DNA from 3 places in the Rhizobium indigoferae genome. Region 2 is predicted to be linked to each of the others. Evidence: riboswitches for the same ligand, from Rfam matches in the RefSeq annotation. Region 2 holds a riboswitch; each other region holds the start of a gene.
What was found. Region 2 has a riboswitch for cobalamin ahead of U5G49_RS13060 (ABC transporter substrate-binding protein). Riboswitches for the same ligand answer to the same signal wherever they lie in the genome.
Positions count from the first base shown of each region.

Region 1 (7,900 bases), 1.4 Mb from region 2:
AGTCCCGGCCTTGTTCAAAAAAGACGACATCAAAAACTCCCGCTACGCCACGTCACAGGCGAGGACCAAATTTAGTTTCCGCTGAATGTGGGCGATGAGAGAGCAAATGATAAGAGGGAGACTGCGATCAAGCCTCAGAAATCCCAGTCCTCGTCCTCGGTCGCGACAGCCTTGCCGATCACATAGGAGGAACCGGAGCCGGAGAAGAAGTCGTGGTTCTCGTCGGCATTCGGCGAAAGCGCCGACAGGATTGCCGGATTGACCTTGCACGCCTCAGCCGGGAACAGCGCCTCATAGCCCAGATTCATCAGCGCCTTGTTGGCATTGTAGTGCAGGAATTTCTTGACGTCCTCGGTCAGCCCGACGCCGTCATAGAGCGCTTCGGTATATCTAGCCTCGTTGTCATAGAGCTCGAGCAGCAGCTCGAAGGCGAAATCCTTGATCTCCTGCCTTCTCTCCTCACCGAGCCGCTCCAGCCCGCGCTGGAACTTGTAGCCGATATAATAGCCGTGCACCGCCTCGTCGCGGATGATCAGTCGGATCATGTCGGCCGTGTTCGTGAGCTTGGCGCGGCTCGACCAGTACATCGGCAGGTAGAATCCGGAATAGAACAGGAAGCTTTCAAGGAAGACGCTCGCGACCTTCTTCTTCAGCGGATCGCCGGAGCCGTACTGCTCCATGATCAGCGCCGATTTCCGCTGCAGGAATTCATTCTCCTCCGACCACCGGTAGGCATCGTCGACGTCAGGCGTCGAGCACAGCGTCGAGAAGATCGAGGAATAGGAGCGCGCATGCACCGCCTCCATGAAGGAGATGTTGGAAAGTACCGCCTCCTCATGCTGCGTCACCGCATCCGCCATCAGCCGGATGGAACCGACGCCGTTCTGGATCGTGTCGAGCAGCGTCAAACCGGTAAAGACGCGGATGGTCAGCTGCTGCTCGACCGGCGTCAGCGTCGCCCAGGAAGGAATGTCGTTCGAAAGCGGCACCTTCTCCGGCAGCCAGAAATTGCCGGTGAGCCGGTTCCAGACTTCGAGATCCTTATCGTCCTCGATGCGGTTCCAATTGATGGCGCGCACGCGGGACGCAGGTTTGATTTGCATGTTCATCGGGTGGTCCTTTTCGGGCGTCAGCGTCTGCATGGCGAAGGGAACTGCGGAACCCTCCCGCTTCTTGCAGCGTCAGCCGCAATCAAATCATAAGGTGCAGGATACGCAGCCCTGCACCTCGGTGCCGGACAGCGCCATCTGGCGAAGGCGTATGTAGTAGATCGTCTTGATGCCCTTCTTCCAGGCATGGATCTGCGCCTTGTTGATGTCGCGCGTCGTTGCCGTGTCGCGGAAGAACAAGGTCAGCGACAGGCCTTGGTCGACATGCTGGGTCGCCGCCGCATAGGTGTCGATGATCTTCTCCGGCCCGATCTCGTAGGCATCCTGATAATAGTCGAGATTGTGGTTGGTCATGAACGGCGCCGGATAATAGACGCGGCCGATCTTACCTTCCTTGCGGATTTCGATCTTCGAGACGATCGGATGGATCGAGGAGGTCGAGTGGTTGATATAGGAGATCGACCCCGTCGGCGGAACCGCCTGCAGGTTCTGGTTATAGAGGCCGGAGGCCATTACCGCCTTCTTCAACGTGGCCCAATCTTCCTGCGTCGGAATGTGAATGCCTGACGTCTCGAACAGCGCCCTGACCGTCTCCGTCGCCGGCTCCCAGAGCTGCTCTGTATATTTGTCGAAATAGTCGCCGGAGGCATATTTCGAATTCTCGAAGCCCTTGAAGCTCGTACCGCGTTCGACCGCCAAAAGGTTCGAGGCGCGGATTGCGTGATAGGTCACCGTATAGAAATAGATATTGGTGAAATCGACGCCTTCCTCGGAGCCGTAGAAGATACGCTCGCGGGCGAGATAACCGTGCATGTTCATCTGGCCGAGGCCGATCGCATGGCTCTCGTCATTGCCCTTCTCGATCGAGGGAACCGAGGAAATGTGACTCATGTCGGAAACGGCTGTCAGCGCCCGGATCGAGGTCTCGATCGTCTTGCCGAAATCTGCCGAATCCATTGCCGCCGCGATATTCAGCGAGCCGAGATTGCAGGAAATATCCTTGCCGAGATGTTTGTAGGAAAGGTCGTCATGATATTCGCTCGCCTCGCTGACCTGCAGGATTTCCGAGCATAGATTGCTCATCGAAATACGTCCGGCGATCGGGTTCGCCCGGTTCACCGTGTCCTCGAACATGATGTAGGGGTAGCCGCTCTCGAACTGGATTTCGGCAAGCACCTGGAAGAATTCGCGCGCCTTGATCTTCTTCTTCGAAATGCGGGCATCCGCCACCATCTCGCGATATTTTTCCGTCACCGAAATCTCGGTGAAAGGCACGCCATAGACGCGTTCCACGTCATAGGGCGAGAACAGATACATATCCTCGTTGTTCTTGGCGAGTTCGAAGGTGATATCGGGCACGACGACGCCGAGTGACAGCGTCTTGATGCGGATTTTTTCGTCGGCATTTTCGCGCTTGGTGTCGAGGAAGCGCATGATATCGGGATGATGGGCATTGAGATAGACCGCACCCGCGCCCTGCCGCGCCCCGAGCTGGTTGGCATAGGAGAAGCTGTCTTCGAGCAGCTTCATCACCGGGATGATGCCCGAGGACTGGTTCTCGATATGCTTGATCGGCGCGCCTGCCTCGCGGATATTCGTCAGCGACAGCGCCACGCCGCCGCCGCGCTTCGACAATTGCAGCGCCGAATTGATCGAGCGGCCGATCGATTCCATATTGTCCTCGACGCGCAGCAGGAAGCAGGAAACCAGTTCGCCGCGCTGCTTCTTGCCGGCATTGAGGAAGGTCGGCGTCGCCGGCTGGAAACGGCCGGAAATGATCTCGTCGACCATGTCGCGCGCAAGGCCTTCGTCGCCGCGCGCCAAGGCCAGAGCCACCATGCAGATGCGGTCCTCATAGCGCTCGAGATAGCGCTTTCCGTCGAAGGTCTTCAGCGTATAGCTGGTGTAATATTTGAAGGCGCCGAGGAAGGTCGGGAAACGGAATTTCTTGGCATAGGCCTGGTCGAACAGATCCCGCACGAAATTGAAGGAATACTGGTCGAGAACCTCCTGCTCGTAATATCCCTCGGTCACGAGGTAATTGAGCTTTTCCCTCAGATTGTGGAAGAACACCGTGTTCTGGTTCACATGCTGGAGGAAATATTGCTTGGCCGCCAAACGATCCTTGTCGAGCTGAATCCGCCCCTCATCGTCATAGAGGTTCAGCATCGCGTTCAGCGCGTGATAGTCGAGGGTTTCGGCTGCCTTCGGCGGCCTTTCCCCGGCGGGCTGAGCAAAAGTTTGATGCGGTTTTGCGCCCGCATCCCGCGTCAGGTTTGTTCCCGTGTCCAAAATCGTTCCATTCCGTGTTTGACCTTGGCGACGTCGTCTTCGGTGCCCATGAGCTCGAACCGGTAAAGGTACGGCACCTGGCATTTCTGCGAGACCACGTCGCCGGCGAGCCCGTATGTCTCGCCGAAATTGCTGTTGCCCGCGGCGATCACGCCGCGGATGTGTCCTCGGTTTTCCGCATCGTTGAGGAAACGGATCACCTGCTTGGGAACGGCACCCTTGCCGCCGTCGCCGCTATAGGTCGGCACGATCAGCACGAAGGGTTCGCGGATATGGAACGCGTCTGCGCCACCTGGCGGAATGCGCGCCGCGCGCAGACCGAGCTTGGCGACGAACCGATGGGTGTTCTCGGATCGGCTGGAATAATAGACAATCAAGCCCATCGCTTGTCCTCAGGTCAGGAGAGCGCGCTGATCATGTCGGGACGGAAGCCCGCCCAATGCTGCTCGCCGGCGATGACGACAGGCGCCTGCATGTAGCCGAGGCTGCGGACGCGATCGAGCGCTTCGGCATCCTGCGAGATATCGACGATGTCATAATCGACGCCCAGACGGTCGAGGGCGCGGTAGGTGGCAGTGCACTGGACGCAGGCAGGCTTGCTGTAGACGGTAATGGTCATGATATTCCTCGTGACGATGCGATTGGGACGCAGGACATCGATCGGAAATCTGTCGATATCCGTCGAAAAATTCTCTGATGATTTTGAGCTGTGCGGCTGTTTAGCCGCTGGGCGTACTCCGCCCTCTACCTCTAGTGGGTGGCGGCCTGAACTGAAATTCTGACATGACTTCACCCCGAAGTGGCTCATGCGGAGGTTCGGGCCCGCGAAACGCGATGCGGAGATTCCCCGCAGCCATGCAACGCGACCTTCCGGACACCCCGCCCGTGGACGTTTCGTTCGAGGCAGGTCTCCTGGCTCACGGGTCAAAGCGCCTGCCCAGCCTTCCCGGAGCATCATGCTCCAGTGACTTGAAATCGGACAGTTGCTCGCCGCTTACAGTTGCGGGGGCAGCCCCGGCATTGCCGCGCCATGATGGCGAAGCGCACCGAATTCCCGTCTTAGCCGCCGATCCTCACGAATCGACGGAACCTCGAACACTAGATATGGTACGCGAATCGATCATGACGTCAACAAGTTGTTGTGGCGGCGCGACAATGGCGGCAACGAATCGCCGCGCTGTGTATGATGTGGATAACGAAGCGTTAACGGAAAAGCGCTGTGTAGAACCCATCATAAAAAGAGCTGGCAGAAGCCGGCTCCTCAAACGACATTCATATTTTTATCCGAAGCAACCGCAGTGCATTGATCGTCACCAGCACGGTGGCGCCGGTATCGGCAAGAATCGCTGGCCAGAGCCCGGTGATCCCTGCGATCGTCGTCACCAGAAACACCGCCTTCAGCCCGAGTGCGATGGTGATATTCTGCAGGATGTTGCGCATCGTGCGTTTGGAAAGTTCGATCATCCGCGCCACGTCGCCAACGCGTCCGTGCAGCACGGCGGCATCCGCCGTCTCCAGCGCCACATCGGTGCCGCCGCCCATGGCGATGCCGATATCGGCAGCGGCCAGCGCCGGAGCATCGTTGATGCCGTCGCCGACCTTGGCGACGATGAAGCCCTGGCGCTTCAATTCGCCGACGACCCGCTGCTTATCCTCCGGCATCATCTCGCCGCGCCAGTCGATGCCGAGCATGCCGGCAACGGCTGCTGCCGTCCGCTTGTTGTCGCCCGTCAACATCACCGCCTTGACGCCTGCCGATTTGAGCGCAGCGAGCCCGGCCTCGGCATCCTCACGCGGCTCGTCACGCATGGCGATCAGGCCGGCCGCAACACCGTTGACGAGCAGCACCGACACGCTCTTGCCCTCGTCGTTCAGCGCAGTGATGCGTGCATCCTGTTCCGCGCTGAGCGTCCCGCGCTCGCGGGCGGCAGGCGGCGACAGCAGATCCAGCGCCTCACCGCCGACTTTGCCGCTGACACCCTTGCCCGGCAGCGCTTCCAGCTCGAAGGCCGGCGGCACGGGAACGCCGTCCGCCTTGGCGCGGTTGAGGATCGCCAGCGCCAGCGGATGGCTGGAACCCTGCTCCAGCACCGCCGCGCGCGACAGCACCTGCGCCTCGCTCAGGCCAAAGGAAATGATGTCGGTCACCTGAGGCTTGCCTTCTGTCAGCGTGCCTGTCTTGTCGAAGGCGACCATCGTCACCTTGCCGAGCGTTTCCAACACCGCGCCGCCCTTCATCAGCAGCCCGCGCCGCGCACCGGATGAAAGCGAGGCGGCGATCGCCGCCGGCGTCGAGATGACGAGCGCGCAGGGGCAGCCGATCAAAAGGATCGCAAGGCCCTTGTAGACCCATTCGCCCCACGGCCCAGCGAACAGCAACGGTGGAACGACCGCGACAAGCGCTGCGACCACGACGACGCCGGGCGTGTAATAGCGCGAGAACCGATCGATGAAGCGTTCGGTCGGCGCCTTCGATTCCTGAGCTTCCTCCACCAGCTTGACGACGCGGGCGATGGTATTGTCGGCGGCAGCCGCCGTGACGCGAACCCTGAGCACCGCATCGCCATTCACCGTGCCGGCAAAAACGACGGCATCGACGCCCTTGCGCACCGGCGTGCTCTCGCCCGTCACCGGCGCCTCGTCGATCGCGCTCTCGCCTGAGATGATGATGCCGTCCGCCGAGATCCGGTCGCCAGGACGAACCATGATGATGGCGCCGACCGAAAGGCTTTCCGCAGGCACCTCCCGTGTCTGCCCATTGTCTTCGAGTAGCGCACTCTTCGGCACCAGTGCCGTCAGCGACTGGATGCTTTCGCGCGCCTTGCCCGCTGCCACCCCTTCCAGCAGCTCGCCAACGAGGAACAGGAACACGACAGTTGCCGCCTCTTCGCCGGCATTGATGATGACGGCGCCGACAGCGGCGATCGTCATCAGCATCTCGATCGAAAACGGTGTTCCTGAGAGGGCAGCCATGACAGCGCGCCGAGCGATCGGCACCAGCCCGATCAGCATGGCGACGATGAAGGCATAGGACGCAATCGCCGGCACGAGATGGCCGACGGCATAGGCGGCAACGAGTGCCGCACCCGAAAGGATGGTCAGCCGGCCCTTCCTACTCTGCCACCAGGGACCGGCCATCGGCGCATGGTCGTGCCCGTGCAGCCCCTCGATTTCCTTCTCGCCATGTTCGTGAGAATGGTCGTGGCCATGACTTGCATGATCGTGCCCTTCATGGTCGTGGTCATGGCCCGCGTGATCACCGTGATCACCGTGATCATGTCCATGGTCATGACGGTGCTGCGAGCCGTGTTCATGCGCAGCCGCAGCGTTTCCGGCAAGCGGCGCGACGGAATAGCCGAGCCCGGTCACCTTCTTCTCGATCGTCTTGAGATCGCTGCTGCCATCATGCCGGACGGTCATCGTGCCCGCCATCACCGAGACGGAAACATCGGCGACACCCGCCACGCGTCTGACCGCCGTATCGATCTTGGTTGCGCAGGCGGCGCAATCCATGCCGCCAACCCGATATCGTGTTTCGCTCTCAGCCATGAACCGCTTCCTTGTCAAATAGAAGCATCCCTCCTACATCCTCTAGCGACTAGAGGTGCAAGAGGAAAATTATGAAAAGGATCACGATCGGCGAAGCTGCTCGCCAGAGTGGCGTCAAGGTGCCGACGGTGCGTTATTACGAGAGCATCGGGCTGCTCGCGGCGCCGAGCCGCAGCGAGGGCAACCAGCGCTCCTTCGAACCCGCCGATATCAGCCGCCTCGCCTTCATCCGCCATGCCCGCGAACTCGGCTTCGAGATCGAGGCGATCCGCACGCTGCTCACCCTGCAGGATGATCCGCACCAATCCTGTGCCTCGGCCGACGCCATCGCCAAGGCCCGCCTCATCGAGGTCGAGCAGCGCATCCGCAGCCTGAGGGCGCTGAAGGCCGAGCTGGAAACCATGGTGGAAGGCTGCGGCCACGGCCGCGTCGACCAATGCCGCGTCATCGAGGTTCTCGCCGACCACGGCCAGTGCACGCATCCCCACCACTGATCTCCGCCCTTGCAGGCGATCCGCGCCCGCGCCAAAACTGAACGAGACAGAATCGGGCGAAGACATCAATGAACCAGAAGCGGATTGCAATCATCGGCGGCGGCCCGGCGGGTCTAGCGGCTGCCGAACTGCTTTCCCGTTCCGGTCATGCGGTGACCGTCTATGACGCCATGCCGACCTTTGCCCGCAAGTTTCTGCTGGCCGGCAAGTCCGGTCTCAACATCACCCATTCCGAGGATTATGCCCGTTTCACCACGCGCTTCGGAGCGGCCTCCGCCCGTCTGCGCCCCGCTCTTGATGCCTTTACCCCTGATGATATCAGGAATTGGGCAAGCGAGCTCGGGACGGAAACCTTCATCGGCTCGTCCGGCCGGGTTTTTCCGAAGGTGATGAAGGCCTCGCCTTTGCTGCGCGCCTGGCTCAGGCGGCTGGAGGCACAGGGCGCCACGCTGCGCA
Region 1 covers NZ_CP140635.1:3,919,756-3,927,655, forward strand. The annotation lists gene U5G49_RS19395 (adenylate/guanylate cyclase domain-containing protein) at 1-30, opposite strand, end outside; gene nrdF (class 1b ribonucleoside-diphosphate reductase subunit beta) at 135-1,109, opposite strand; gene nrdE (class 1b ribonucleoside-diphosphate reductase subunit alpha) at 1,197-3,401, opposite strand; gene nrdI (class Ib ribonucleoside-diphosphate reductase assembly flavoprotein NrdI) at 3,380-3,784, opposite strand; gene nrdH (glutaredoxin-like protein NrdH) at 3,799-4,020, opposite strand; cobalamin riboswitch at 4,287-4,510, opposite strand; gene U5G49_RS19420 (heavy metal translocating P-type ATPase) at 4,674-6,950, opposite strand; gene U5G49_RS19425 (MerR family transcriptional regulator) at 7,022-7,444, shown strand; gene U5G49_RS19430 (TIGR03862 family flavoprotein) at 7,513-7,900, shown strand, end outside.
Region 1: linked by a shared signal. The riboswitch ahead of nrdH (glutaredoxin-like protein NrdH) and the one ahead of U5G49_RS13060 (ABC transporter substrate-binding protein) in region 2 are both predicted to bind cobalamin.

Region 2 (7,900 bases):
CTAGCATTCACCCTTCGCCATCAGTCGTCTGTTTTTCCGCCGAGGCGATTTCGACTATGATGGGGCGCTGGAACGATAGGGAGGGCACGGCATGATCGATCATATCACCATCGCAGTGGGTGACCTTGAGAAGAGCAAGCTGTTCTATGAACGCGCTTTCGAACCTCTGGGTTATCGCCTCTCCTTCGGGAAGGAGGGCGTGTTCTGGGCTTTCGATGTCGGCGGCAGCCTGTTCGAGATCCAGCACACCGACGACAAGCCGCCTCTGACGCGTGTGCACGTTGCCTTCCGGGTTCGGAGCAGGGCGGAGGTCCAGGCGTTTTATCGGGCCGCGCTCGACGCCGGCGCCCGGGACAATGGCGCGCCAGGCCCGCGGCCGGAATATGAAGAGAACTATTATGCCTGCTTTGTTCTCGATCCCGACGGATACAATATCGAAGCAATGCTCAATGAGCCGGCGCCGCAAGGGTGAGGCGCAGGGCTCCGCCCAAAGACTGCAATCGAGGGGGAGGTGGATATGTCGAGTTTCAGGAACGCCGTCGTCTCTTTGCCCGGCAAGGAGCGCGTGGCGAGGACGCCCTTTGGCGCGAGGATCGTCATCCATGCCACGGCCGCCGAGACCGGCGGCGCGTTCGGGATGTGGGAAACCTTCACACCGCCCGGTCATGGCCCGGCCCCGCACACGCATACGCGGGAGACGGAAGTCTTTCGGGTCATCCGCGGGCTCTATCGATTCCAATGCGGCGACGAGGCGTTCGACGCGCCTGTGGGAACCGTCGTCGTTCTGCCGCCACATGTGCCGCACAGCTGGCGAAACATAGGCGACGAACCCGGCCAGATGTTCGGCACGGTCACGCCAGGCGGCTGCGAGCAATTGTTCATCGATATCGAGGCTTTTGGTGCCGATACGCCCGAGAAAATCGCGGTGATCGAAGCGCGACTGGGGATCATCAACGACATCACGCTTGCCCTCGGATTGACAGGCCTGCAACCGCGCTGATCGTCCATCAGGGTGTCGATCGGATCCAGTTCAGACCTGCGCCATCGCCCGCCACAACAAGTCTCATTGGAGCGGCTCTTGGACTTGGGCATCGGCCCTCTTGCATCTCAGCCTTCAGTTTCGATGACAGCGGCAAGATCGGCAGTTGTGAACGGCTTGGTCAGCACCGGTCGGCCGGCAAAGGCGGGATCGATACCCGCTGGCCCATATCCGGTCGCGAAGGCAAACGGGATACCGCGCTGCTGAAGGACTGCCGCCACCGGGAATGACTGATGCCCGGCGAGGTTCACATCGAGAATGACGAAATCAAGATTACCGTCGCCGGCAACCTCCAGCGCCGTGGGCAAGCGCGCGGCTGTCGCGACCACTTCGTGACCGAGGTCCATGAGCATGTCCTCGATCATCATGGCGATGGTCATTTCATCTTCAACGACAAGGACGCGTTTGGCCATGTCATTCATTCCGCAGACGGTCTGCGGGAGCGTCGAGACGGAAGGAAAAACCCGTTTCGGCGAACGAGATATCCACACTGCCTCCGGTCTCCGCGGCAAGGCCGCGCTGGATGAGGACCGTGCCGAATCCCTTCCTTTTCGGCTGCTCGACACGCGGTCCGCCATGTTCGTCCCAGTCTATGCGGTAGCGTTGCGTTCCGTCGTCGATGATTTGGAGGGAGCATTTGACGCTGACGGCGCCGCCATCATTCGACCATGCGCCATGACGGACAGCGTTTGTGCCGAGTTCGTGAAAGGCCATGGTCAGCGCCAGGGCCGTTTTTGCGGAAACCCGGATATCGTCTCCGGTCAGCTTCCATCGCTCGCCGTCCGGCCGATGCGGAACGGTCGCCTGGTCGAGCGTCTGTTTCAACGACGCGCTGCTCCACAGTTCGCCTGTCAACAGATCATTGGCACGGCCGAGCGACACCAGCCGCGCCGTGAAACTGTCCAGTGCACGAGGGATGTCTTCGGCATCGCGGAAGGTGCGGTACGCAAAAGCCTGCACCATCGCCAGATTGTTCTTAACGCGATGGTTGAGCTCATGAACGATAAGTTCCAGCTGTTGCTGCTTGTGTCGCCGCTCGGTGATATCGGTCGCGGCCCCAAACCATTCGACGATTGCGCCTGCGTCATTCAAGACTGGAACCGCTCGTGACAGCACCCAGCCGGTACTGCCGTCGGCCCGCCGGACGCGATGCTCGCATTCGAAAACACCCTTGCTTGCGATGGCCTCGTCGATCACCGCCTGGATCGCGGGAATGTCCTCGGGAAACAGATAGGCCTCCTGCCACGCGACAGTTGGATTGGCCGTGTCTGCGAGAACATTGCGCCCGTCGAGCTGCTGCATCTCCTTCCAGTCGGCGCTCATACGGTAGACGATGTCGGTCGTCGCGGTCGTGAACGCCCTGAACCTCTCTTCGCTCTCGCGCAGCCGACGCTGGGCAAGGACGCTTCTCGTGGTTTCGACGACGATCGCGATGACGCCGGCGGGTTTTCCGCTTTCGTCGAGGACGGAGGAATAGTCGAGGTTCATCCAGGCAGGAGCCGGACTGCCGTGGCGCAACAACGTCAACTCCTGATTCTCGTAGGCGAGTGTTTTCCCTGACAGTCCGACCTTCATCACATTGTCATTAAAGTCGGCAATTTCGCTCCAGCCCTCGCGGACCTTCGAACCGAGAAGATCGGGATGACGGCTGCCTGCGAACACGGAGTAGGCGTCGTTATAGATCATCACGCCGTCTTCGCCCCATAGAAGAACGATTGGCACGGGTGAAAGCAGGAGCATATTGGTGGCCGTCTTCAGACTTTGCGGCCAGAGGTCGAGAGGACCGAGCGGCGTTTTGCTCCAGTCGCGGGTCTGGATCAGCCGGCCAATTTCTCCGCCACCGACAGGAAAGCGAGCTGTGAGTGGCTGAGGGGATTCGGAATCCAAGGCTCGCTCCAAATTTTGATGGTGTTTCTAATTAGCGCATCCCTTGATTTTTTCCACCCACGGATGTCGTGGCTTCTTCCTACCAACCTCTCTTGAGCATTGGCGCCTATTGAACCGATCAGCCTCTACGCCTGCGCCATCGCCCGCCACGCGGCCGGCGGGGTGGCGAAGGCGCGGGAGAAGGCGCGGTTGAAGGCGGCTTCGGTGGCATAGCCGGCCTCATAAGCTATCGCCGCGATCGGCTGGCCCGATGTGGCGAGTGCGACGCTTGCGAGGTAAAGCCGCCAGTCCCTGATATAGCGGATCGGCGAGGTCGAGAGCACCGTCTGGAAGCGATCGGCGAGGGCGCTGCGCGAGAGGCCGGAGGCCGCCGCCAGTTGCTCCAGCGACCAGTCGCGTCTGGGATCGTCATGAATGAGGGAGAGGCAGCGCGAGAGCGCGGGGTCGCCGAGCGCTGCCAGCCAGCCGACGGAACGCGACTCGGCCATCATGATCTGATGGCGCAGGATCTCGATGAAGATGATTTCGGTCAGCCGCGGCAGCATCGAGACGCCACCGGCGCGCGGCCTGTCGACCTCCTCGACCATCTGGCGGATGGTGGCGCGCAGCCAGTCGCCGTCATTGGCTGCCCGTGTCCTGACATGGATCAGCCTGGGCAGCGCCTGACGCAGCGGCGCAAAGCTCAGCCCGTCCCATTGCAGATAGCCGCAGAGCAGCCGCACGCCTTGCGCGGCCTCGCCATAGCGCAGCACGGGAATCTCACGCCACGGCTTTTGCGGCAGGTCGCGGGTCGGCAGCACCAGCTTGCCGTCTCTTCCCGCGCCGAGCTGATGTCCGGTGCCGAAGGGAAAGACTAGCACGTCGCCCGCCTCGAGATCGGCCTCTTCACCTTCCGTCTTCAGCCAGCAGCGGCCCTCCACAACGATGTGAAACGGCATCGTGCCCGAAGCCTTCGCCGAAAGGCTCGCCAAGGCCGGCGTGGCATCGGTCCGCCAGTCGCCCGTCGGCATGAAGCAGAACTGCAGTGATCCGATCCCGACAGGCGGATGGTCGACAGCAGCGCCGACAGCACGTCGTCACGCGCGACACCCGCAGCGCCTGGATTTTCGGACAAGGCTTCACGCATTCCGGCCAAATACGCGCCCCGCGCACCCTCCTATCATCAGCTCGTTCAAACCGGGTGAACGCTGTTCACCCTGACAAACGGGAGAATATTATGCAAACCCAAAGCGACAAACTGGTCGTGCTCGTCACCAAAGGCATCGAATCCGAACTGTCCTCCGTCGCCTTCACCATTGCCAATGGCGGCATCACCGCCGGGCTGAAGGTCTCGGTGTTCCTCACCAGCACCGGGATCGACCTGGTGCGCAAGGGCGGCCAGCGCATGACGCATGTGCCGCCGCTCGATCCGCTGTCGAGCCTGATCGAGAATTTCCAGCAGCGCGGCGGCACGATCTGGGCTTGCCCGCCCTGTGTGACCTCGCGCGGTTATACGCAGGAAGACTTGCTCGACGGCGTCGTCATCGTCGGTGCCAGCGCCATGCATGCCGAGATCAAGGAAGGTGCTGCGACGCTGTCGTTTTGACGATACTCGGCCGGGATGGGCGGGAGTTTGGGCGGCGTCTCCCGCCGGTTTCTTCAGGCTTTGCGGATCGGCGACAGGTGCTGAGAAATACCAAGCGCCTATTCTTGCATTCGGCAATATACTTGTGAGATTGTATCGATATACGTGCGATAATGCCTGGTGCGGGCAGCGCGGGGGCTTCGATGACATCCGTGAGGGTCAATGAGCTGATATCGGTGGCGGGGCAGCCCGAGGCCGCAGGTTTTGCCGCCTTCGCGGCTGATGGCTTTGCCGCCGTCATCAATGCCCGGCCGGATGGCGAGGAGCCGGGGCAGCCGGGCAATACCTCGGAAAAGGCTTCCGCCGCCACCGCCGGGCTCGCCTACAGCTTCGTGCCCGTGAAGGGAACCGAGATCACCGAAGCCGATATCCGTGCCTTCCAGGCAGCGATGGCCGAGGCCAAGGGACCGGTCGTCGCCCATTGCAAGAGCGGCACGCGGGCGCTGACGCTCTATGCACTGGGCGAGGTGCTCGACGGCCGGATGAAGCCCGGAGATGTCGAGGCCTTCGGTCAAGGCCTCGGTTTCGATCTTGCTGGCGCGCGCCGCTGGCTGGAAAAGCGGTCAGGGCAGGCGGCTCATGTGAAGGCCTTCTTCGAGCCCCGCACCTGCAGTGTGCAATATGTCGTTTCCGACCCGGCGACGAAACGCTGCGCCATCATCGACCCAGTGCTCGATTTCGACGAAATGTCGGGGGCGACGGGAACGGCCAATGCCGACGCCATCCTCGCTCATATCAAAAGTGAAGGGCTGACGGTCGAGTGGATCCTCGACACGCATCCGCATGCCGATCATTTCTCCGCCGCGCACTATCTGCATGAGAAGACCGGTGCGCCGACGGCGATCGGCGCCCATGTCACCGACGTGCAGACGCTCTGGAAGGAGATCTATAACTGGCCGGCGCTTAAAGCCGACGGTTCGCAATGGGACCAGCTGTTTGCCGATGGCGACACCTTCGAGATCGGTGCGCTTAAAGCCCGCGTGATGTTTTCGCCCGGGCACACACTCGCCTCAGTGACCTATGTAATCGGCGACGCCGCCTTCGTGCACGACACAGTGTTCACGCCGGATTCCGGCACGGCGCGAACCGATTTTCCGGGCGGCAGCGCCAGTGCCCTCTGGCACTCGATCCAGGCCATCCTATTGCTGCCCGAGGAGACCCGGCTCTTTTCCGGCCACGACTACCAGCCCGGCGGCCGCCACCCCCGCTGGGAAAGCACGGTGACCGCCCAGAAAAGCGCCAATCCTCATATCACAGGCATCGACGAGGCCGGCTTCATCGCGCTGCGCCAGGCGCGCGACCGCACGCTGCCGAAGCCGAAGCTGATGTTGCATGCGCTGCAGGTCAATATCCGCGGCGGGCGGTTGCCCGAGCCGGAGGAGAACGGCCGGCGGTATTTGAAGATACCGCTGGATGCGTTGTAGGGGCGGCCGGGGCTGGGAGTGGGCGCCTTTGCCCCAGGTGCGGTAGGCTTCGGCGATGCGGCGGGCGGAGGCGATCGCAACATATTTATCCGCTGGTGGGATGGCTCCTTCGGAATCATCATTGACGTCGTGCAGGTCTGCGACGTAACTGGGTGCGACGGTTCCCTGAAGATGACTCCAAGGGGATTAATAGGGAACACGGTGAGGACGACCCAGTAGGGACCGAGACCGTGGCTGCCCCCGCAACTGTAAGCGGATTGTCGATCATCTCAGGAATGGCCAGCGACTGGCCATCTCTGAAGGGCCCATGGCCCTGCCACTGCGGATATCGCGGGAAGGCGGATGTAACGACGGATATCCGCAAGCCAGGAGACCTGCCGTCAATCACGATCCAATCAACCGGGCGGGGATGCCCGGACAAGGAACAGATATGATTGACCTGCTGAACCTTCGCCGAATTTCGGCATGCATCCGTCTCGATTGGGCCTCCTGCGGCTAGGGCACGCCTAAGCGTGCTTTCGGTCCGCGCACATGCGCGGAACGGCCGTGATTTTTTCCTTCATCGAGGTTTTCCATGCGCCAGATTCTCGCCGCCATGACATTTGCCTTCGGGCTCGCCGGCCTTGCGGCACCAAGCCTTGCCGCGACGCACTACCCCCTGACCGTCAGTAATTGCGGCCACCAGGTGACTTTTCAGAAGGCGCCCGCCAGGATCGTTTCGATCGGCCAGGGTATGACCGAAATTCTTTTCTCGCTCGGCCTTGCCGACAAGATCGCCGGGACGGCCGTCTGGGTCGGTCCAGTCCTGCCGCAATATGCCGAGGCCAACAGCAAGATAAAGCGGCTTGCCGACAACGATCCGAGCTTCGAATCCGTCGTCGGGCAGGAGCCCGACCTGGTGGCGGCCGAGTTCGAATGGCATGTCGGCGCGCAGGGCTCCGTCGGTAAGCGGGAACAGTTCAAGGATCTCGGGATCAATACCTATCTCGCGCCGGCCGATTGCGTCGCCAAGGTCAACACAGATGGCGGCGACGGCGTGCGTGGGGAATTGTTCACGATGGACCTGATCTACCGGGAAATCGCCGAGCTCTCGGAGATTTTCGACGTGAAGGACCGCGGCGATGCGCTGATTTCGGCGCTGAAGAAGCGCGAGGCGGATGCTGTCGCGTCGATATCGGGCGCATCGGGCAAGAACCTGCCCGTCGTCTTCTGGTTCTCCAGCAAAGAGGTCAGCGGCGACGCCTTCATCGCCGGCAAGAACAGCGCGCCCGCCTATATCCTGAAGACGATCGGTGCGAAGAACGTTGTCACCACGGAAGAGGAATGGCCGCTGGTGGGTTGGGAAACCATCGCCCAGGCGAACCCTGCCGTCATCGTGCTCGCGACCATGGACCGCCGCCGTTATGCGGCTGACGATCCTAAGGTCAAGGTCGATTTTCTTGAGAACGACCCTGTGACCAAGGAGCTCGACGCGGTCAAAAACAAGCACTTCGTGATGATGGACGCGCAGTCGATGAACCCGACGATCCGCACGATCGATGGCATCGAGACATTGGCGAACGGCATCAAGTCCTTCGGCCTGGCGCAGTGAAGGCAATGTCGGTCAGGCAACAGGGATGGTGGGCGCTTGCCGCGCTCACCATTGCCGCACTTCTCCTGCTCGGGCTGATGATCAGCCTTGCCGTTTCCATTGGCGAGATCGCAATTCCCGTTGCGACCACGGCGGAGGCGGTCTCGAACCGGCTGTTCGGAACGAATTTCGAGATCAGCCGCATCCACCAGGGCATCGTCTGGGATTATCGTCTGAGCCGCGCGCTCGTCGCGGCCAGCGCCGGCGCATCGCTCTCGCTTTGCGGTGCGATCCTGCAGGCGCTGCTGCGCAATCCGCTGGCCGAACCCTATGTGCTCGGCATCTCCGCCGGCGCC
Region 2 covers NZ_CP140635.1:2,550,359-2,558,258, reverse strand. The annotation lists gene U5G49_RS13095 (VOC family protein) at 92-472, shown strand; gene U5G49_RS13090 (cupin domain-containing protein) at 518-1,000, shown strand; gene U5G49_RS13085 (response regulator) at 1,108-1,452, opposite strand; gene U5G49_RS13080 (sensor histidine kinase) at 1,454-2,926, opposite strand; partial or broken gene U5G49_RS13075 (AraC family transcriptional regulator) at 3,052-4,052, opposite strand; gene U5G49_RS13070 (DsrE family protein) at 4,143-4,511, shown strand; gene blh (bifunctional sulfur transferase/dioxygenase Blh) at 4,694-5,974, shown strand; cobalamin riboswitch at 6,116-6,370, shown strand; gene U5G49_RS13060 (ABC transporter substrate-binding protein) at 6,549-7,565, shown strand; gene U5G49_RS13055 (FecCD family ABC transporter permease) at 7,571-7,900, shown strand, end outside.

Region 3 (7,900 bases), on a different replicon from region 2:
AAGATCAAAAGCCTCTCAGGCGACAGCACTCTCAGCTGTCCGGAAACTATCAAGGTCGCAAAGAGGAACCGGTTTGGAGAAGAAGTAGCCTTGGAGGTCGGTGCAGCCGAGGGCGGCCAGAAAGTCGCGTTGATATTCGGTTTCGACCCCTTCAGCCGTCGTCGAGATACCGAGGTTGCGGCTAAGCGCGACGATGGCGCCAATGATGGCCGCCCCGTTGGCTTTCGTGCCGAGCTGTGAGACGAACGAACGATCAATCTTGATGCGGTCGATATCGAAGCGTAGCAGATGGCTGAGACATGAAAAGCCGGTTCCGAAATCATCGAGCGAAATCTGAACACCTTGGCTGCGCAGCGACTTCAGCACCGTATAGACGTCCGAGTTATCCTCGATGAGCGAGGACTCGGTGAGCTCGAGCTCGAGCCGGGACGGCGGCAGGCCGCTCTCCTGGAGCACGGCGAATACTTCCTCGGCAAAATTTGGTCTTCTCAACTGGGCGGGAGACACGTTGACCGCAACAAATGTGTTTTCAGGCCATTTGCAGGCGGCTCTACAGGCTTCGCGCAATACCCAGAAACCGAGAGCGTCGATGAGGCCGCCCTCCTCGGCGACAGGGATGAAGCTGGCAGGCGTCAATAGTCCGCGCTGACTGTGACGCCAACGCACGAGAGCCTCCGCGCCCGACGCCGAGTATCCGCCGCCCTCGGCGCGATGTACCGTTTGGTAGTAGACTTCGAGCGATCCGAAGTCCGGCTTGTTCGCAATCGGGTCGGATTGTGGACCGTCAGCGGATGAGGCCGTGCCTTTGGCCAAAACTTCCCGCAATTCGTTCTTGAGTATGTCGCGCGCATTCCTGCCGCCGTCCATGGACGGTGAATAGACGCGCCATTGGCCTCTGCCGCCCATCTTTGCTTCGTACAGCGCGACGTCGGCGTAGCGCATGATGTCATCGGCATTCCGTCCGGCGTCCGGCACGACGGTCACGCCGATCGAGCCGCCGACCCGTGCGACCGCCTCGCCCCTCAGAAGCGGGAAGGGCTTGCCAAGTTCGGCAACGATCGCGTCGCATATTGCCGGCAAAACCTGATCATGATCTTTGATGTCCCGAAGAAGCAGGGCGAATTCGTCCCCTCCGAGCCGGGCAAGCGTGTCGCCCGGACGAAGCAGGGAGTGGATCCGCTCCGCAGCCATCCTGATGAGTTCATCGCCGGCGGCATGGCCGAACGTGTCGTTCACGGCCTTGAAGCGGTCGAGATCGAGAAGCGCGACTGCCGAGCGCTCGGCCGAATTCTTCGTCTCGGCCAGGCACTCGTCGAACCTCATCGCGAACAAAGCGCGGTTGGGAAGGCTCGTGAGCACGTCATGCAAGGCAAGCTGTCTTGCATGCAGCTCGCTTTTTCTCAACTCGCCGAGGCTGCTTCGCAGGCGCACCAGCAAAACCGAGAACAGGATCGCGATCACCAGGGCGGCAATCGAAAGCGCCGGCATCAATCGGCCGATCACTCTCGAGCCTGGAAGATCGGGCCGCCATACGATGAAGCCGATCGGTTCGCCATTTGCCGTGGCGTCGATCTGGAAGGCAACCTCGTTTTCGTCTGCATCGGCTGTGCGCGCGAAGCGCGCGCCGTTGAGGCCCTGTTGCCGGCTCAATTCGTCCAGCGCCGCACCATCGATAAACCGCACGACGATCAGGAATTGCCGCATCGTCTGCCGTTGCCCCTCTTCGGGATCGTTGATGGCGACGACGCCGACGATCGTCGGCCGACCTTCCAGCCGCATTAGATTGGCCAACGCAGTGTTGGAGCGTCCTGGGCTCGCAAGGCGGCTTTCCATCGAGGACGGCGTTCTTTCGTTGGAAACCGTGCCTGGTCTCACCCCGAGGCGGGCATCCTGAAGCAGAGGCAAAAAGAGCGGCTTCATCCAGCGATAACGCTTTTCCGTTTGGGCGTCCGCCAGCATCAGCAGTTGAGCCTTCTCGTCGACGACAAAGGCCTGATCGTAGCCGAAGGCGGACATTGCGGTCTGGCTGATCGCACTCCCGGCGGCCGCTGTCAGAACGGCATCGAGGCTAGAGGAACCTCCGCTTGACCGGGCAGCCGGATAAACACGTGTGAGGTAGCCGTTGCCGAACTGGCCGATGACATGGGCGACTTGATCGACCTGTTCCCGCAGGCGGGCATTCACAAGCTGGCGCTGTCGATCAAGGGCGGCAGCATCGCTTTCGGTCCCTGCCCAGAGCGCCGAGAGTACAACAAGTCCGATCGCTCCAAGCCCGCTGACGGCAATCAGAAACAGAATTCTTCCCGAAGCAATCCAGGATTGCTGAAACGTCTTGGAGCTGGAAGGAAGAACGATCTGCAAGCCTAGACCCCTGAACACCACGACACGGGCGCATTGGCAGACGCTAACAAAGAAGCGTTCACGTAGAATTAAAGGCTGCGGCGCACTATGGGGCGAGATCGACTATGCCCCGAGGAGCTCCCGACGATGTTGCGCATATCCATTCAGACTATATTGCGCGGAGCGCTGATGGCGGGCGGGATGGGTATTTTTTTGGCCGCGACCTCGCCGCTTGAGGTGGCTGCGCAAGATCGCATGCCAATGAGAATTGCCGTCGAAGGTGCATTTCCGCCCTTCAACTATCTCGATGCAAATAACAAACTTCAGGGCTTCGACATCGATATTGCCAATGCGCTGTGCGAGGTTGGCAAGTTCGAATGCCAATTTATCATCGAGAAGTGGGACGACATTATCCCCGATCTCGTTGCCGACAAATACGACGCGATCATCTCATCCATGTCGATGAGCCTTGAGCGGCGTCAAAAGGTTGCCTTCACTGAAAAATACTACAACAGCCCGTCTGTGTTCATCGCCCGGAAGGATTCGTCGATCAGCGATGTCAGCCCCGCCGCCCTCAACGATAAAATTCTTGGGGTGACATCGTCGACAGCGCAGGAATCTTATGCCAACCATCTTTATCCGGAAATGAAAAAGAAGGTGTTTCGGTCTTCGCCCGAATTGTACAAGGGTCTGGCGGACGGGAGCGTCGACATTATCCTCGAGGATAAACTCGCCATCTACGACTGGATTGCCAACACCAAGGCAGGAAGCTGCTGCGAGTTCAAAGGACCGGATCTGGTCGACATTACATACTTCGGTGAGGGTGCCGGCATCGCGCTGCGCCTCGATGACAAGGAGCGTCTTGCGCGCCTGAACGAAGCGTTGAAGAGCATCAAGGCGGACGGGACCTACGACATGATCAACGCAAAATATTTCCCGTTCAGCATCCAGTAGTTCGTCAATCAAATCGTTGTGCGATGCAGAATGGCCGGCTTTCCGCCGGCCATTCCTATCAGGTAAAGTCCTCAGTCGTAGTCGCTAGAGCATTTCCGTTTTTCTTCGAATCACGGAAATGCTCTATCCCTTTGTTTTCTCGCAATTCCGGACGCAAAACCGCTACGCGCTTTTGCTGGAATTGCTCTAGGCGGCTTTCGCGACCTCTCCGTGCGGATCGAGGACATATTTCGTCGCCGCTCCCTGGTCGAAGCTCTCATATCCATTGGCGGCATCGTCGAGCGGAATGACCTTGGCGTTGACGATATCGGCAATTGGCAGCCGGTCGTGGAGGATCGCCTGCATGAGCTGACGATTATATTTGATCACCGGAGTCTGGCCGGTGTGGAAGGACTGCGCCTTGGCCCATCCGAGGCCGAAGCGGAGCGACAGATTGCCGTGTTTGGCGGCGTTGTCGACGGCGCCCGGATCCTCGGTAACGTAGAGGCCGGGAATGCCGATCGAACCAGCGGCACGGGTAATCTCCATCATCTGATTGAGCACGATCGCCGGCTGTTCGCCGCCCGAGTGGCCGCGTGCCTCGAAGCCGACCGCATCGATGGCGCTGTCCACCTCATTGGTGCCGACGACCTGCGCGATCATGTCGCCGAGACGGTCGCTCTTCGACAGGTCGATCGGTTCGAAACCGACCTTCGCCGCATGCGCCAGACGGTCCTTGTTGAAATCACCGATCATCACGACAGCAGCGCCGAGAATGCGAGCCGAAGCCGCAGCCGCAAGGCCGACAGGGCCGGCACCGGCGACATAGACGGTCGAGCCGACCCCAACACCTGCACGCACTGCGCCATGGAAGCCGGTGGGCAGAATGTCGGAGAGCATGGTGAGATCACGGATCTTCGCCATTGCCCTATCCCGATCGGGGATTTTCAGCAGGTTGAAATCTGCGTAGGGAATGGTGACATAGCGCGCCTGTCCGCCGATCCAGCCGCCCATGTCGACATAACCGTAAGCACCGCCGGCGCGGGCCGGGTTTACCGTCAGGCAGACACCGGTATCCTGAGACTTGCAGCAGCGGCATCGGCCGCAGGCGACATTGAAAGGCACCGAGACGATATCGCCGATTTCGAGCATCTCGACGTCGATGCCTTTCTCGATGATCTCGCCAGTGATTTCATGACCGAGGACCAGGCCCGGCATCGCCGTCGTGCGGCCGCGGACCATGTGCTGATCGGAGCCGCAGATATTGGTCGAGATCACCTTCAGAATCACGCCGTGTTCGATGCGGCGGCCGTCGGGCGCTTCCAGCTTCGGGTCGTCGATGTCGCGAACTTCGACCTTGCCCGGCCGGAGATAGACGACGCCTCTATTTTTGCTCATGAATTCCTCCCACTTGTTTGAATGCCTCGATCTGCAACCGATGCAGTCGATGGCAACCTTCCCTCCGGCCTGCCTCCTCTGCAGCCCGGTCAACAACACAGGATACCGCCGCATCGGGCGATATTCGAATTTCCAAAAGGGACAGATTGGATGGAGAAGAGGAGTGAACGCCATGGTTTTCGCCTGTCGTTCCGCTCGTGATCGTCTGCCGCAATCCGTCGATTTGCTATGCCAAGAGCTGGTTTCCGGCTCCAGAATCTCCTTTCGATCCATCTCGATATCTTTCCGGATGACTATCCGGCGATTTCCTTGAGGATTTCAGTTCTTCTACCGCTGCGGGGCAGCGCCGGCGTCAGGCCTGCGTCCCAATGGTCCATTTCGCCAGTTTGCGAGATAGCGCCTTGAACACCACAAGCAAACCATGCCTGACGTAAAACAGCGATCAAGAAAACGACATGGGCGCAGCTCAAAGACGACAGTCGGCAAAGTCGCAATAGCGCTGCGTAGCGGAAATAATTGATCCCGCGAATACGGCGGTTTTCCGGATCGTCCCGGAAGATTTGATCGCCGCCTAAAGGCTTTAGGCGCGATGCGGTCGCCGGCTGCGGCTGACGTCGATTGCCGTGTGCCAGAACACGGCGCCGAGGATGATCGCGCCGCCGAAAAAGGTGGCGACGGGCGGCTCTTCGGAAAACAGCAGCCAGACCCAGAAGGGCGTGAGCACGATTTCCATCGTGCCGATCAGCGCCGCTTCCGCCGGCGGCATCCGCTTTGCCCCGGCAAGGAAGAGCACCAGCGCGAGGGAGAAATTGGTCGCGCCGAAGGCGGCAAGGACGATCCAGTTGTGCAAGTCGAGCGAGCCGACCGAACCGAACGGCGCGAAGAGTGCGAGCGTCAGGAAAGCGCTGACCACGGTCGGCGGCAGACTTGGCACGTCGGGACTGATGCGCGGAATGATGATGACGAGCGCGAAGGACGCGGTCATGCCGAGCGCCAGCAGGTCACCCCAACCGGTGCCGCCGCCGATCGACGAGGCGACGATGACCGCGACTCCGAGGAGCGAAATGCCGCCGGCAATCAGCGTCCGCCTGGAGACCCTCTCCCTGAGGATGACCCAGCCGAGCAACGCTGCGATAAAGGGCGCGGTCGCATAGATCATCGTCACATTGGCGACGGTGGTCATGTAAAGCGCCCCGATGAAGCATACCTGACTGAAGGTCTGGCATGCGATCATGGCAAGACCGGACGGATGGAAGACGGATCGCCATTGCTGCCGCGAGATGCCCCCTTCGAGGAAAAGGCAGGGGATCAGCAGAAACAGGCCGCCGAACAACGATCGCCAGGCAATCGCCGTCCATACGTCGGTCGTCAGGAGCCGCGAGTAGACGCCGCTCGCGCTCCAGGCAAGTGTCGCGGCAATGATGAGAAGCACACCCTTCTCGTGCTCGCTGCCTGCGAGGCGTCTGGCCGGATTTTCAATGGTCACGCAGATATTCTCAAAGAAGGAAGTCGAACGCCGTTCATTTCTGCGCCAAGAATTGACATCAGACAAACGAATAGTAGAGATAGCTATCATCGATTTTTTCTATGGCTAACCCATGCATGAACCGATTGAGAGCGACCTGCTCAGAACCTTCCTGGTCGTTGCCGAGACCTCCAATTTCTCCGCGGCTGCCCAGCGCATCGGGCGGACGCAGTCGGCGGTCAGCACTCAGATCAAGCGGCTTGAGCAGACGATCGGCGAAACCCTGTTCGAGCGGGGCGCCCGCGGCGTGCTGCTGACGCGCCAGGGCATACAGCTCGTCCCCTATGCCCGCAGGATAATCGACCTCCTGAACGAGGCCGCCGCGACGATCCGCAGCAAACCGCTGGACGGACCGGTGCGCATCGGAATTCCGGAGGAATACAGCCAGACGGTGCTGCCGGCAGCCCTTGCGGCTTTCGCCGTACGCCACCCGGCCGTCGAGGTCACCGTGTCCTGCGACTACACAGTTCGCAACTTGGCCGCCCTCGAGCGGGATGAGCTCGATCTGGCCGTCGTTTTCGACTGGAGCGATGAGACGAAAGGCGAGGTCATCTGTATCGATCCCACAGTCTGGGTCACATCGATGGTCCACAGGCTGCACGACATCGATCCCCTGCCGATAGCGACCTATCGCAACTCCACCTGGTCACGCGATTTTGCGCTCCGGTCGCTGGAGCAGATCGGCCGCAACTATCGAATCGCTTTCATCGCCGATACCGGCTCGGGGCTGAAGAATGCCGTGACCGCAGGCCTTGCCGTCACCACGCTTTCCCGCAGCAGCATTCCGCCCGGCTGCCGGGAACTCACCGCCGAAGACGGTTTCCCGCCGGTCGATTCCTCCAAGGTCGTGCTCCGCCGGAGCACTTACCGTTCCAGCGAGGCCGTTCGGGAACTTGCCGAAATGATACGGGACGCATTCCAGCCTATGCCCGCACCTCCGATGACGTGATGCGGCGCCGCAAGCGGCGCCGGGTCTCCGACGGGCTTTCGGAAAAACTCGCCCGGTAGCTTCTCGCAAAGGCTGAGGCCGAGTTGAAGCCGGTTGCCGCCGCGATGTCGGCGAAGGAGGCCGTCGTCTCGATCACCTTGCGGCGGGCCGCATTCAAGCGCAGGGCGAGATAATGCACATGCGGCGGCGCGCCGATACTCTGCTGGAAAAGATCCTGCAGATGTCGGGCGCTGATGCCCACCCTGCGGGCGAGCCGCGTAAGAATCAGAGGCTGCTCGATATGCTCCTCCATCAGCCGCACCGCTTGCGCGACACGGGGATCGTGCATGCGCAACCCAGCCGAGGCTGCGGAAAGTGACTCATCGGCATGGAAGGACGGCTGCTCATAGCGGAACAGCCGGCTGACCTCGAGCGCCAGCGAATAACCCTGCCGCTGCCTGATCACTTCCAGCATCAGGTCGACGGTTGGAAGCGAACCGGAGGTCGTCAGCCGCTTGCCGTCGATGACGAAACGATCCTTGACGGCCCGCACCTCAGGATAGGCCAGCGCAAAATCCTCGTAGTCCTCCCAGTGGACGGTCGCCGGCAGTCCGTCGAGCAGGCTTGCTTCCGCCAGCAGCCATGTGCCGGACTCGATGCCGGCAATCACCGTGCGATAGCGGGCAGCCTGGGAGAGCTGCATCTTGAGGGCCGGCGTCGCGCTGTGGCGCCAGTTGTAACTGGCAAGCACGAATAGCGGCGTATCCTCGGTCGTC
Region 3 covers NZ_CP140638.1:47,617-55,516, reverse strand. The annotation lists gene U5G49_RS32790 (putative bifunctional diguanylate cyclase/phosphodiesterase) at 16-2,382, opposite strand; gene U5G49_RS32785 (transporter substrate-binding domain-containing protein) at 2,488-3,294, shown strand; gene fdhA (formaldehyde dehydrogenase, glutathione-independent) at 3,481-4,671, opposite strand; cobalamin riboswitch at 4,891-5,090, opposite strand; gene U5G49_RS32775 (DMT family transporter) at 5,252-6,157, opposite strand; gene U5G49_RS32770 (LysR substrate-binding domain-containing protein) at 6,270-7,145, shown strand; gene U5G49_RS32765 (GlxA family transcriptional regulator) at 7,120-7,900, opposite strand, start outside.
Region 3: linked by a shared signal. The riboswitch ahead of fdhA (formaldehyde dehydrogenase, glutathione-independent) and the one ahead of U5G49_RS13060 (ABC transporter substrate-binding protein) in region 2 are both predicted to bind cobalamin.